Pyxidicoccus trucidator: one gene and its partner. The protein of the gene in region 1 binds, or shares a complex with, the protein of each later gene. Links are inferred from orthologs where the notes say so. Each region holds a gene or a part of one and is shown in the gene's direction. Other genes may lie near its edges.

Region 1 (6,220 bases):
TCCCGCGCTCTCACGCGGGGTGCGGGTGCCTCGCGGCGGTCCTCCCGGCCCTCCCGGAATCGCGCGCGTGCCGCCTGTCCAGCAGGGGGCCAGCCGAGTGCCCCTCCGCCCCAAGCCATTGACACGCCTGGAAAGCGGGCAGGATGCTCCCGCGTCAGGCTCTCTGTAGAAGTCCGCAGTGACGAAAGGCAAGTATCGTGGCCAAGCAGCACCTGCTCCTGGTCGATGGTGACGCAAAGAGCCTCCGCGTGATGGAGGTCAGCCTGAAGAAGGCTGGCTTCTCCGTGACGACGGCCATCCACGGCAAGGATGCGCTGGAGAAGGTCCAGATCAGCCCCCCGGACCTCGTGCTGGCCGATACGAAGATGCCGGAGATGGACGGCTTCGAGCTCTGCAAGGCGCTCAAGTCCGATGAGCGCTTCAAGTTCATCCCCTACGTCTTCCTGACGAACCAGAAGTCGGTCGAGTTCAAGGTGCGCGGCCTTGAGCTGGGTGGCGACGACTACCTGACGAAGCCGATCTACATCAAAGAGATCGTCACCCGCGTGAAGATGATCCTCCAGAAGGCGGAGAAGGAGAGGATCGAGAAGCGGGAGACGACGAAGGGCGGCTTCGCCGGCAGCCTCGCCGACATGGGCGTGGTGGACCTGGTCCAGACGTTCGAGATTGGCCGCAAGACGGGCCTCATCAACATCCAGGGCGAGCGCACCGGCACCGTCTACTTCAAGGACGGCCGGGTCGTTGACGCGGAGCTGGGGCGGCTCAAGGGCGAGAACGCCTTCTACCGCATGCTGAACACCTTCGAGGGTCAGTTCGAGGTGCAGTTCAGCGCGCTGGACCGTCCGGAGCGCATCGAGATCTCCACCCAGGGCCTGCTGATGGAGGGCATGCGCCGCCTGGACGAGTGGGGGCGCATGCTCGAGCAGCTGCCTCCGCTGGAGACGGTGTTCGAGATTGACTACCACCAACTCGCCGACCGTCTCTCGGAGATTCCGGACGAGGTGAACGGGCTGCTGCGCCTGTTCGACGGCAAGCGCACCCTGAGCCGCGTGGTGGAGGACTCGGACTTCGAGGACCTGGCCGCGCTGGGCATCATCAGCAAGCTGTACTTCGAGGGCCTCATCCGCGAGCTGGGCAACGCCCCGCTGGAGCCGGTGCAGAGCAGCAAGCCCGGCATCGAGCAGTGGCTCAACGCGGCCCCGCCGCCGAGCGCGCCCGTGGAGCCCGCCCCCGCCGCGCCCGAGCCGCCGCCGGCCCCCGTGGCCGTGGCGCCCGAGCCGGCTCCGGTCCCCGTGGCCGTGGCGCCCGAGCCGCCGCCCGTCGCGCCCGTGGACGTCCCACCCGCGCCCCGCGCCATGCCGCCGAGCGTGCTCGCGCCGCCCGCGGGCGTGGAGGACGAGGCCTCGGCGGCTGCTGCCGCGACGGGGCCGGCCCAGCCGGCGAACGTCGTCGTCTTCCCCGCGAGGCCCCGACGCAACGGTGCCGCCGAGGAGCCGGTGGCGGCGCCGCCGCTGCCTCCCGCCGAGGAGGGCTCGGCCTTCCTCGTGGAGCCGCCCCCAGCCCACCGCGCCGTGGAGCACGCGCACCGCAGCCTGCTGCTGGACTGGAGCCGCGTGGACACCGAGGGCATCGGCTCGGCGTCCACGTGGGGCCCGGGCTCGCTCTGGTCTTCCGGGCCGCGTGGCAGCGGGAACGCCAGGGCGTCCGGTTCCTCGTCCCCTGCCTTCGCCCAGGCCGCCGCCTCCGTCGAGCCGCCCGCGGCGCCGCGCGCCCCCATCTTCGGTGGCGCCGCTGTGGGCCCCAACCCGTTCCCGCCCGTGCCCCCGCCGGCGCCTGCTCCGCCGTCGTCCGAGGTGACGTTGGTGAGTGGCAGGGGCTCCGGCTCTCATGAGTCCGCGGACTCCGAGCCCATCCTCGAGGTGGAGGAGTCCCCTCCGCCGCAGCAGCTCGCGCTGCCGCCGTACCCTGGCCACGGGGTTCCCGTCGCCGCCACGCCGCTGGCGCCCGACATCTCCGAGGAGCCGCCGACGCCGAGCGCGCCGCTGCCCGGCTACACGGGCGCGCCGTCGGCGCCGGTCGCCGTCACGGAGAAGCCCGCCGAGCCGAAGTCGCCGTCGCCCGCCGTGGAGACGAAGGCCGCGACGTCCTCCGAGGCGAAGGCCGTGTCCAGCGACGCGGCGCAGGCCGAGGCCGTCCGCCCCAAGCGCACCGGCCTGTACGTGGCCGCGGGCCTGCTGCTCATCGGCGCGGTCGCCGCGGTCGTCGTCGTGGGCGGAGGCTCCGGCAAGAAGCAGGACCCGGCCCCGAAGCCCCCGGTGGAGCAGCCGACCCCGAACAACACGGTGCAGGTGCCGGAGAAGGACCCGCCGCAGGTTCCGCCCACGCCGCCCGAGACGGCCACGCCGACGGCCGCCGACGCGGGCACGGCCACCGCCACCGCGCCGACTCCCGCCGCCACGCCGGACGCGGGGACGGCCACCGTGGAGGCACCGAAGGTCGAGGCCGCCGACGCGGGCCCCGTGACTGCGGACGTCAACACGCCGCCGGTGGACCCGGAGGTCGAGTACGCCAGCCTGGTGAAGGCGGCGAAGGCGGCCATCGTCGGTGGCCGGCACATGTCCGCCGCCATCAGCTACCGCAAGGCGCTGGCGCTCAAGCCGGCCTCCATGGAGGCGAAGGCCGGCCTGGGCATCTCGCTGGTGAACGGCTCCATCGCGCAGTCCGCCCACCGCGAGGCCGCCAAGCTCCTCCAGGAAGTCGTCAAGGAGGAGGACCGGAATGCGCGTGCCTGGCTGTCGCTCGGCATGGCGTACCAGTCCACCGGGCGGAATTCCCAGGCGGCCGAGGCCTACAAGAGGTACTTGTTCCTGGAACCGACGGGAGCCTCCGCCAACGAGGTCCGCTCGCTGCTCAAGGGACTGGGCAACTGAGCGGGCTGGCGGCCACTCCCACTGCTTCGGAGAAGTGAGCCGCCTTGCTCGTCCTCGGACTGGAAACCTCCTGTGATGAGACCGCCGCCGCCGTCGTCGCCGACGGTCGCCGCGTGCTGTCCGACGTCGTGTCCACCCAGGTGGACATCCACCGGCGCTGGGGCGGAGTGGTGCCGGAATTGGCCAGCCGCAACCACATCGTCCAGGTGATGCCCGTCATCCACGAGGCCCTCACCCGCGCGGAGAAGACGCTCGACGACGTGGACCTCATCGCCGTCACCTCCGGGCCGGGCCTCATCGGCGCCCTGCTGGTGGGGTTGCAGGTGGCCAAGGGGCTGAGCCTCGCCACCGGCAAGCCCTTCGTCGGCGCCAACCACCTGGAGGGCCATCTGCTGGCCATCCGGCTCATCGAGGATGCCCCCGAGCCGCCGTTCCTCGGGCTCGTCGTCTCCGGCGGCCACACCAGCCTCTACGACGTGCAGGCCTATGGCAGCTACAAGCTGGTGGGCAGCACCCGCGACGACGCGGCCGGCGAGGCGTACGACAAGACGGCGCGCATCCTCGGGCTGCCGTACCCGGGCGGGCTGCCCATCGACCAACTCGCGCAGAAGGGAAACCCGGAGGCCATCCGCTTCCCGCGCGCGCTGCCCGGCGACAACTTCGACGTCTCCTTCTCCGGCCTGAAGACGGCGGTGCTGCACCACGTGCAGAAGCACGGCGTGCCCGAGGGGCAGGCGCTGTCGGACTTGTGCGCGTCCTTCCAGGAGGCGGTGGCGGACGTGCTGTCGAAGAAGCTGGTGGCCGCCGCCCGCCGGCTGGGCCACAAGAACCTGGTGCTGTGTGGAGGCGTGGCGGCCAACTCACGGCTGCGCGCGCTGTGCAAGGCGCGGGCGGAGGACCGGGGGCTGAACATGTTCCTGCCGCCGGTGCGGTTGTGCACGGACAATGGGGCGATGATCGCGGTGGCGGGGTATGAGGCGTACCGCCGCGGCCTGCGCGGAGACTTCCGCCTGGCGGCGGACCCCGCCTGGCGCATGTAGAGAGAAGGAGACCGGGTGGAATCGCCGCGAGAAATCCTCAGACGTCATGGCCTGCGCCCCAAGCACAGCTGGGGGCAGAACTTCCTCGGTGACGAGGAGGCCCTGGAGGCCATCGCCGACGCGGTGAACCTGCGCGAGGGCGAGCCGGTGGTGGAATTGGGCCCCGGCCTGGGCCACCTCACGCGCTTCCTCGCCGCCACCGGCGCCCGTGTCACCGCCGTGGAGCGGGACCGCGACATGCTGACGGTGCTGGAGAAGGAGGCCATCCCCGGCGTGCACGTGGTGGCCGGCAACGCCGCCACGGTGGACTTCGCCGAGGTGGCCGGTGCGCCCGACGTGGCCGTGGTGGGCAACCTCCCGTACCACCTGTCCAGCCAGATTCTCTTCCGCGTGCTGGAGCAGCGCTCCCGCGTCTCGCGCGCCGTCTTCACGCTCCAGAAGGAAGTGGTGGAGCGGCTCGCCGCGGAGCCCGGCAACCGGGACTACGGCCTGCTCACCGTGCTGCTCGGCCTGCACTTCGACGCGGAGAACATCCTCACGCTGGAGTCCTGGCGCTTCCACCCGCCGCCGAAGGTGGACTCCGCCGTGCTGCGCCTCACGCGTCGCAAGGCCCCGCGCGCGCCCATCATCGACGAGGCCCGCTTCACCCGCGTGGTGAAGGCGTCCTTCGCCCACCGGCGCAAGACGCTGCTCAACTCCATCAAGTCGGACCCCACGCTGGGCTCGCCGGAGGTGCTCGTCGCCGCGATGCAGGCCGCGGGTGTGGACCCCCAGCGCCGCGCGGAGACGCTCGCGCCCGAGGAGTTCGCCGCGATTGAGCGCGCGCTCGGCCCGGTGGTGGCGCCCGTCCCCGCTCTGAAGCTGGAGGAGTAGGGAAGGGGCCTAGCGCTGGCGAAGGCCGAGCGCCTGGAGCAGGCCGCCCTGCTGCTCCAGGTACGCGAAGAACTCGGCCTCGGGGATGCGCATGCGCGCCAGCACGCTCCGGAGGATTTCCTCCACCGTGCCGTCCTGGCGTCGCTTCAGCTCCAGGGCCGTCTTCAGCAGCACCACGCCGTAGAGCGGATCCGGCTCCACCGGGGGTGCGGGTGTGGCCTTGGGGGCGGTGCTCTGACGGGCCTCCTCCAGCAACACCACCGTCTTCGCCCGCTGCCTGCCGCCACTCATGTCCGGAGACCGTCCCGCGCACACGCCATGAAGTCGCGCGGACCGTAGGGGATGCCTTCCAGAGCGTCAAGGGAGCGAAGGCCTCCCGGACGCGGCGTGCGGCCGTGGAAAATTGCCGGCTTCAGGCGTCCGTGTTGTGTTATCCGCCCGGATGCGTGGCCGTGCCCTCGCGCGAGCTGGGCGCGCGGCCGTGAGTGGCGCATTCCGCGGTCGGGAGGCCTCGGCGGATGGACTACCGGTACATCGTGGTCGAGGGGCCCATTGGCGTGGGCAAGACGAGTCTCTCCAACATCCTGGCGGAGCGCCTGGCGGGCCGGCGCATCCTGGAAGTGGTGGAGGAAAACCCCTTCCTCTCCAGCTTCTACACGGACCGGCAGAAGTTCGCGTTCCAGACGCAGATCTTCTTCCTCCTGTCGCGCTTCCGGCAGCAGCAGGACCTGTTCCAGCAGGACCTCTTCAGCTCCATGACGGTCAGCGACTACCTGTTCGCCAAGGACCGCATCTTCGCGCACCTCAACCTGGACGCCCACGAGCTCGCCCTCTACGAGCGCGTCTTCGAGGCGCTCGGGCCCCGCGTGGCCAAGCCGGACCTCGTCGTCTACCTCCAGGCCCGCCTGGACGTGCTGCTGCAACGCATCAAGAAGCGGGGCCGCGAGTTCGAGCGCAAGTTCGACTCCGGGTACCTGGAGGGGCTCGTCCACTCCTACAACAGCTTCTTCTTCCACTACACGGAGACGCCGCTGCTGGTGGTCGACACCTCGGACATCGACTTCGTCAACAACGAGGCGGACCGGGAGGACCTGCTGGCCACCATCCGGAAGGCGAAGCCGGGCACCCAGCACTACCTTCCGAAGGCTTCCCGACGGGCCTGAAATCCAGGCTCCCGGCGGGACGCTCGCCCTCCAGGCCCCCACGGCCGCCCGGAGGGCGTTAGAGTGCGGTAGGACCCAGGGCTTCCGGCGATTCCGCAAGGGACGGCGAGGGGCGAAAGGGTCCGAAACGGCCGTTCAACCCGTCGACCCAAGGAGGTGAACCGTGAAGGACAAGGTCACCATCCATACGCTGAAGCGCTTCAAGCAGATCGGC
Region 2 (6,340 bases), on another replicon or contig:
CGGAGCGTGGCCGGCCCGGAGGGGCGCGTCACCGTGCTGTGCGGCCCTGGGAACAACGGCGGGGACGGGCTGGTCGCGGCGCGCTTCCTCCAGGAGGGTGGGGCGCGCGTGCTCGTGGCGCTGGTGGGGGACGCGGCGAAGCTGACCGTGGAGTCGAAGCGGAATCTCGCGGCGCTGAAGGGCTTCGGCGTGGTGCCCCGCTCGCTGGCGTCGCTGCCGGAGTTGGGGCACGGCGACGTGGTGGTGGATGCGCTGTTCGGCACGGGGCTGAGCCGTGCGCCGGCCGGGGAGTTCGCCGAGGCGATTGGCGCGATTTCCCGCTGGCGGTTCGCGGGGGCGAAGGTGGTGGCGGCGGACGTGCCCTCGGGCCTGCAGAGCGACACGGGCGAGCCCTTCTCGCCGTGCGTGGAGGCGGATGTCACGGTGGCCTTCGGCTTCCTCAAGCCGGGGCAGGTGCTGGAGCCCGGGGCCTCGCTGTGCGGGCGGGTGCGGCGGGTGGACATCGGCATGGGCGGCGAGGCCTCGAAGGACCTGTCCGGGCCGAAGCTGCTGGTGGTGGAGGAGGCGGACGCGCGCGCCACGCTGCCGGTGCGCCGGGCGGACTCGCACAAGGGCACCTTCGGGCACGTGCTGGTGGTGGCGGGGAGCCGGGGGAAGACGGGCGCGGCGGCGCTGGTGGCGAAGTCGGCGCTGCGCTCGGGCGCGGGGCTCGTCACGGTGGCGGCGCGCGGGGATGCGCTGGACACGATTCAGTCGCACTCGGCGGAAATCATGGGCACGCCCCTGGACGGCACAGGGCCGCTGGGGCTGAGCGACCTGAACGCGCTGCTGGCGGCGGCCGAGGGCAAGGATGCGCTCGTCATGGGGCCCGGGATTCCGCGCGGCCCGGAGACGGGAGCGCTGATTGGCGAGCTGCTGTCGCGGCTGGAGCTGCCGGCGGTGCTGGATGCGGACGCACTCAACGCGGTGGCCACGGACCTGTCGGTGCTGCGGAAGGCGAAGGGGCCGGTGGTGCTCACGCCGCACCCGGGAGAGATGGCGCGGCTGACGGGGAAGCCGACGAAGGAGGTCCAGACGCGGCGGCTGGAGCTGGTGAAGCAGCTGTCCTCGGGGCTCGGGGTGACGGTGGTGCTGAAGGGTGACAGGACGCTGACGGCCCATCCGGATGGGCGCGTGTTCATCAACACCACGGGGAACCCGGGCATGGCCACGGGAGGCTCGGGGGACGTGCTGTCGGGCCTGTGCGGTGCGTTCCTGGCCCAGGGCTTTCCGATGCCGGACGCGGTGTGGACGGCGGTGTATGCGCATGGGCTCGCTGGTGATATGGCGGCGGCACGGCGCGGGCAGCTGGGGCTGATTGCCGGAGACCTGGTGGAGCAGGGGCTGTGTGATTTGTGGGTCCGGTGGGGCCGATGAGCAGCGAGACCGCGACGCGAGTGAAGACGCTGCGCCTGGAGTCTCCCGAGGAGACGCATGCGCTGGGCGTGCGGCTGGGCAAGCTGCTACGGCCGGGTGACTTCGTGGGGCTGATTGGCGAGCTGGGCGCGGGGAAGACACACCTGGCGCGCGGCGTGGCCGAGGGCGCGGAAGTGCCTCGCTCGGAGGTGGCCAGTCCCACGTTTGCGATTGTGTATCCGTACTCGGGAAGAATTCCGCTGTACCACGCGGACCTGTACCGGCTGGCGAACTACGACGACCTGTACTCCACCGGCTTCCTGGACATGGTGGAGAGCGGGGACGGGGCCTCGTTGGTGGAGTGGCTGGACCGGATTCCGGCGGCTGCGCCCCGTGAGTTCCTGCGCGTGACGTTGCGGCACACAGGCGGCGATGCGCGCGAGCTCACGGCTGAGGCCTTCGGGGCACGGCCGGCAGTGTTGCTCGACGCGTGGATGTCTTGAATCACTCCGCCGCTGAATGAGGCGTTGAATGCCACTGCGCCTGGATGCGCGGGTCCACCTGTTCGTGGAGGCGCACGAGCCAGCGATGGGCGTGCTCCACCGACCCGCGCAGGCCGAGCGTCGGCAGGTGAGTGGCGGTCGTCCGCAGATGGAGTCCCCACACGAGACAGGCCCGCACCTCGCTCATGTCCGGGGTGCCAGCCTTCTCTGGGCGGGTCGGGCTGGCGGCGTGCATCCGGGCTCGCACGCGCTCCTCGAAGTCAGGGTCTCTCAGGAGTAACGCCACCGTGAGCTGAGGATGGGCCCAGCTCCACCGGTCCAGGACGTCCCACAGGGCCGCCAGGGTGTGCTCGTTCGCGCCCCCCAGCACAACGGCCGCCGCCGCGACCATGTGCATGCGCCAGTTCCGTTCCTTCAAGATCGAGCTCACTTCCGCATCCAGGTCGGAGCTGGCGTCCACCCCCGCCTCGATGTGCAGGAGGGCTCGCCGGTTCGTGAGGCGGAGGAGCCCAGCACCTCCCTGAAGCATCAGGATGGGCTCGATGAAGGACGGGTAGCCCGCCCTCCGCGCCTCACGCACGAAGTCCCGGGCCGAATACGGATACACCCGCTCCGGCTCCCACCGCGCGCACGTGAGGAGCGCGTCCTCCAGGTCGCAGAAGTACAGGCTCGTGTCCCGCAGGTCCGCGTTGCGGAGGTCCGCGAGCTGCAACGTGGCCTTGTCGAACCGGGCATCTCGCAGCTGTGCACGGCGGAAGGAGCTGCGCGTCAGGTTGGACGCCGTGAGCACCGCGCCCTCCAGGAACGCGTCGTCCCAGCTCGCGCCCAGGGCCACACACGCCGTCAGGTTCGCGCGCTCCATCCGGGCATGGCGCAGCGAGGCCCCTGACAGCGTCGCAAGCTCCAGCCGCGCGTCCTGGAGCCCGCAGTCCTCCAGCACCGCGCCCTCCAGCCGCGCCCTCACGAGGTCCGCGCCGCTCAGCTCCTGCTGCGTCAGGTCGATGCCCCGGAGTCCTCCGAGGTTGCCCCCCAGCGCCTCCGTGCCGGGGAAGCCGACCAGCACCTCTCGCCAGGGACCTCGCAGGCCCATGGCGATGAGTTGCTCGCGTCGGCGCTGGCCGTCAGGGGTGTTCCAGCGCGCGGCGAGTGCATCCGCGCGCATCACGAGAGCGGCCTCCAGCGCGCGAGGAACCTGAAGCGCATCAGGGACGCTCCCTCGCGTGTGCGGCGCTCAAGAGAGAAGCGCCACACCCGGCGCTTACGCCGCGTTTTGCGGAGCGCCCGGATTCACGGGCGGAAACAAATCCCCCCCGGCCAGCTCGGGCACGCGCCAGCGGTGGAACACGAGGCGCGCGTCCACTCCGATGACGTCCTCCTCGTCCACCGTGCCCCAGTACGGCCCACCGCACAGCGACTCGCTGGCGACGACGAACTGCGGCACCTGCGTGCCCACCGGAGGCAGCCCCGCCACCCCACCGCAGCTCGGCCCCGTGGACAGGAGGAGCGGACGGTTGCGGCGCGAGGCCACCATCACCTCGCCGTTCGTCACCAGGAAGTTCATCGCCGAGCGGTTCGGGTCCCCGGGCTGGTCCGTAATCGCCGCCACCAGCGACATCGTCTCCGCCACCGCGCGGGCCACGGACTCCACAGGGACCGGGTGCTCGAGCGAGTGCCTGGCCGACAGCCGGGTAAGGAACAGGTAGAAGCAGCGCTCGCTGTCCGTCGTCCCCTTGATGTTGGGGCGGAAGCTCGGGCTGATGAGCGCTTCCACGGCGGGCCGGTGCCTCGCGAACTCGCGCACCGTCCCGTTGTGCCCGAAGGACCAGCGGCCATGGTGGAAGGGGTGCGAGTTGCGCAGCTCCACCGCGCCCACGGACGCGAGGCGGATGTGCGCCACCACCGTGTGAGACGACACCCGGCTGCTCACGCGCTCGAAGTCAGGGTCGCTGTGCGCGGGCCCCACACCGTGGGCGACGAGAGGCAGAGGCTCCGCACCGTAGGCGGCAATGCCCCACCCGTCCTTGTGCTCACGCGACTGGATGAGCAGCGAGTTCTTCTCCGTCACCAGCGAAGGGTGAACGGCTGCGGGCGTCGATGAACGGAATCCAAAGAGTCGGCACATGGCAAGCGGCAGGTATCTATACAGCCCGGCCCCGACGAGAAGTTCTCGTGTCTCACCGGAATACGTCGCCTGTCAAAGCGACGCCACTTCACGCGCAGGAATTCATCTCCTGCCGGACGACGACACGTCCGGTCTTCACCACCACCCGCGCGTGACCTACTCCTAGATGGTAGGGCAGATGCCGGTACGAAGCACAGCTGAAGACCACCAGGTCGCCCGGGTCTCCCACGGACAGGCGCCCATGTGTTTGCAGCCCCAACGAGAGCGCGGCGCCTCGGGTAGCGGCCCAGTAGGCTTCGGCCGCGCTGAGCCCGTTCTCCAGACACGCCAGCCCCAGCGCCAAGGCCAGGTTTTCACTCATGGCCGAGCCAGGATTCACGTTTGAACCCAAAGCAACGTTGATGCCCGCATCACGCAACCTGCGCCCGGGGGCATAGGGACGCATGCGCAGGAACAGTGTGGAGGTGGGCACGAGTACGGCGGTGACGTTCGCCTCGGCCAGCGCACGCAGGCCCGACTCCGTCAGCTGCTCCAGGTGGTCGGCCGTTGCGGCTCCAAGTTCCGCCGCGAGCTCCGAGGCGCCGCAGGCGGTGAGCTGGTCCGCGTGCAGCCGGGGAATCATTCCCAGGGCGCGGGCGGTGGTGAGGATGCGGCGGGCCTCGTCCACGGTGAAGGCGCTCTCCTCCACGAAGACGTCGCAGAAGCGCGCCAGGCCCTCCTGCGCCACGGCGGGGAGGATTTCGTTGATGCACAGCCGCACGTAGTCCTCGCGCCGCCCCCGGTACTCCTCGGGCACCGCGTGCGCGCACAGCAGCGTGGGCACCAGCTCCACCGGCGTCAGCCCGTTCAGCCGGCGCACCACGCGCAGCATCTTCAGCTCGTTCTCCAAGTCGAGCCCGTAGCCGCTCTTCACCTCCGCCACCGTCACGCCATGCGCCAGCAGACGCTGGAGGCGGGGCAGGGCGAGCTTCACCAGCTCGTCCTCGCTGGCGGCGCGCGTGGCCCGCACCGTGCTGACGATGCCGCCGCCCGCCTTGGCGATTTCCAGGTACGTGGCGCCCTGGTTGCGCAAATCAAACTCCGCGGAGCGCTCCCCCGCGAAGACGAGGTGCGTGTGCGGGTCCACGAAGGCAGGGCCCACGAAGCCGCCCCGGGCGTCCACCAGCTCGGTGCTGGCGTCCACCGCGCCGTCGGGCAGCTCCGACTCCGGCCCCACATACGCGACGCGGCCCGAGCGCAGACCCACGCAGGCGCCAGGATAAGGGGTGAGGGCGTGCTCCGCCTTCTCGCGGTGCGTGCCCTCCACCTTGAGCACTTCGGAGGTGTTGCGGACCAGCAGCTCCAGCGCGTCCATGTGTCAGCGACCTCCTCGCACGCCCATGATGGGGACGTTCCAGCTCGCCCCGCTTCCGGCCTTCGCCCGGCCAAAGCCGCCGGACAGCTCCACGTTGTCCAGCCAGCCCCAGGTGAAGCGCGCCGCCACCACGCCGCCGTAGTACACCGCCGTGTCCGAGGCCTCACGCGAGCCCATGACGTGCCACGCGAAGAAAGGCACCAGGCCCAGCGACACGTTCTTCTCCGGCTGGAGCGTGAAGGCGCACGACGCCTCCGCGCCGAACATGCTCCCCGGGCCGCCCCGGGTGTTGAGCCCGAAGTCCGTGGCCCCGCGCAGCGCCATCGCGGGGGCCAGTCCCAGCCGCTCGGAGCCCACGTAGTACGAGGCCCCCGCGTAGAGCCCGTAGCCGGGGAGGGGCAGGGGGAGGAAGAACTCCCCCTGGATGCCGGTGTGGAGGTGCAGCCGCTCGGACAGGGGCCACGTTATCGCCGCGTCGAGCGCCATGCCCCACTGCTGCGTGGAGAAGCTGGCGTCGTCACCCCGGAACTGGTCTCCCTCGCCGAGGAACGGCTGGGCACCGGCGAGGGGGGCGCTGAGCCGGGGGCCCGTACGCACCCCCAGCTGGCCGAGGTTCTTGTCCGGAAACCCGGGCCCCAGGCGCATCACCATGGGGCCCATGGCCGTGGGGGCACAGCCCGCCAGCGCGGCGAGCGCGGCGATCAGCACCAGGAGGGACCTCGAGCGCGTGCGGTGCATGGCGGCCTCCAGGCTCAGACGGTGATGCCGGGAATCTTCACGCCGCGCTGCTTCGCCACCTCGATGGCTTCCGGGTAGCCCGCGTCCGCGTGGCGCAGCACGCCCATGCCGGGGTCGCTGGTGAGCACGCGCTCGATGCGGCGCGCGGCCTCGGGCGTGCCGTCCGCGACGATGACCTGGCCGGCGTGCAGCGAGTAGCCCATGCCCACGCCGCCGCCGTGGTGGAAG

What was found.
Region 2: the proteins of tsaD (region 1) and tsaE are in contact, whole or in part, in a crystal structure (PDB 6N9A), measured with the Thermotoga maritima proteins. The link is inferred for Pyxidicoccus trucidator from one-to-one orthologs. Residues at the interface, in WP_004082750.1 of Thermotoga maritima: Cys10, Asp11, Arg49, His50, Leu82, Gly84, Gly135, Gly136, Glu154, Thr155, Leu156, Asp157, Asp158, Ser159, Glu162, Asp165, Lys166, Arg169, Leu170, Tyr175, Lys213, Thr214, Leu217, Tyr218, Gln221, Arg222, Asn324; in WP_004082108.1 of Thermotoga maritima: Leu37, Gly38, Lys46, Lys57, Val59, Lys60, Ser61, Thr63, Phe64, Thr65, Leu66, Met67, Val69, Pro71, Tyr82, Arg83, Leu84, Asp86, Asp88, Phe89, Asp93, Ile128, Asp130, Glu131, Arg134.

What each region holds. Positions count from the first base shown.
Region 1 is NZ_JAAIXZ010000016.1:282,249-288,468, reverse strand. The notes cover bases 2,093-4,972. They hold tsaD (tRNA (adenosine(37)-N6)-threonylcarbamoyltransferase complex transferase subunit TsaD), read left to right. Parts: upstream 2,093-2,974; coding sequence 2,975-3,970; downstream 3,971-4,972. Other genes in these bases: G4D85_RS36190 (hypothetical protein), read right to left, coding at 4,853-4,972; rsmA (16S rRNA (adenine(1518)-N(6)/adenine(1519)-N(6))-dimethyltransferase RsmA), read left to right, coding at 3,986-4,843; G4D85_RS36205 (response regulator), read left to right, coding at 2,093-2,930. Outside these bases: more of G4D85_RS36205, read left to right, coding at 198-2,092; more of G4D85_RS36190, read right to left, coding at 4,973-5,134; G4D85_RS36185 (deoxynucleoside kinase), read left to right, coding at 5,362-6,006; panB (3-methyl-2-oxobutanoate hydroxymethyltransferase), read left to right, coding at 6,170-6,220.
Region 2 is NZ_JAAIXZ010000017.1:88,140-94,479, reverse strand. Bases 156-3,155 are described here. They hold tsaE (tRNA (adenosine(37)-N6)-threonylcarbamoyltransferase complex ATPase subunit type 1 TsaE), read left to right. Parts: upstream 156-1,412; coding sequence 1,413-1,898; downstream 1,899-3,155. Other genes in these bases: G4D85_RS36485 (pentapeptide repeat-containing protein), read right to left, coding at 1,900-3,060; G4D85_RS36495 (NAD(P)H-hydrate dehydratase), read left to right, coding at 156-1,416. Also shown: more of G4D85_RS36495, read left to right, coding at 1-155; G4D85_RS36480 (class II glutamine amidotransferase), read right to left, coding at 3,157-4,020; hutI (imidazolonepropionase), read right to left, coding at 4,109-5,374; G4D85_RS36470 (hypothetical protein), read right to left, coding at 5,378-6,112; hutU (urocanate hydratase), read right to left, coding at 6,127-6,340. UniProt on the Escherichia coli protein: Required for the formation of a threonylcarbamoyl group on adenosine at position 37 (t(6)A37) in tRNAs that read codons beginning with adenine.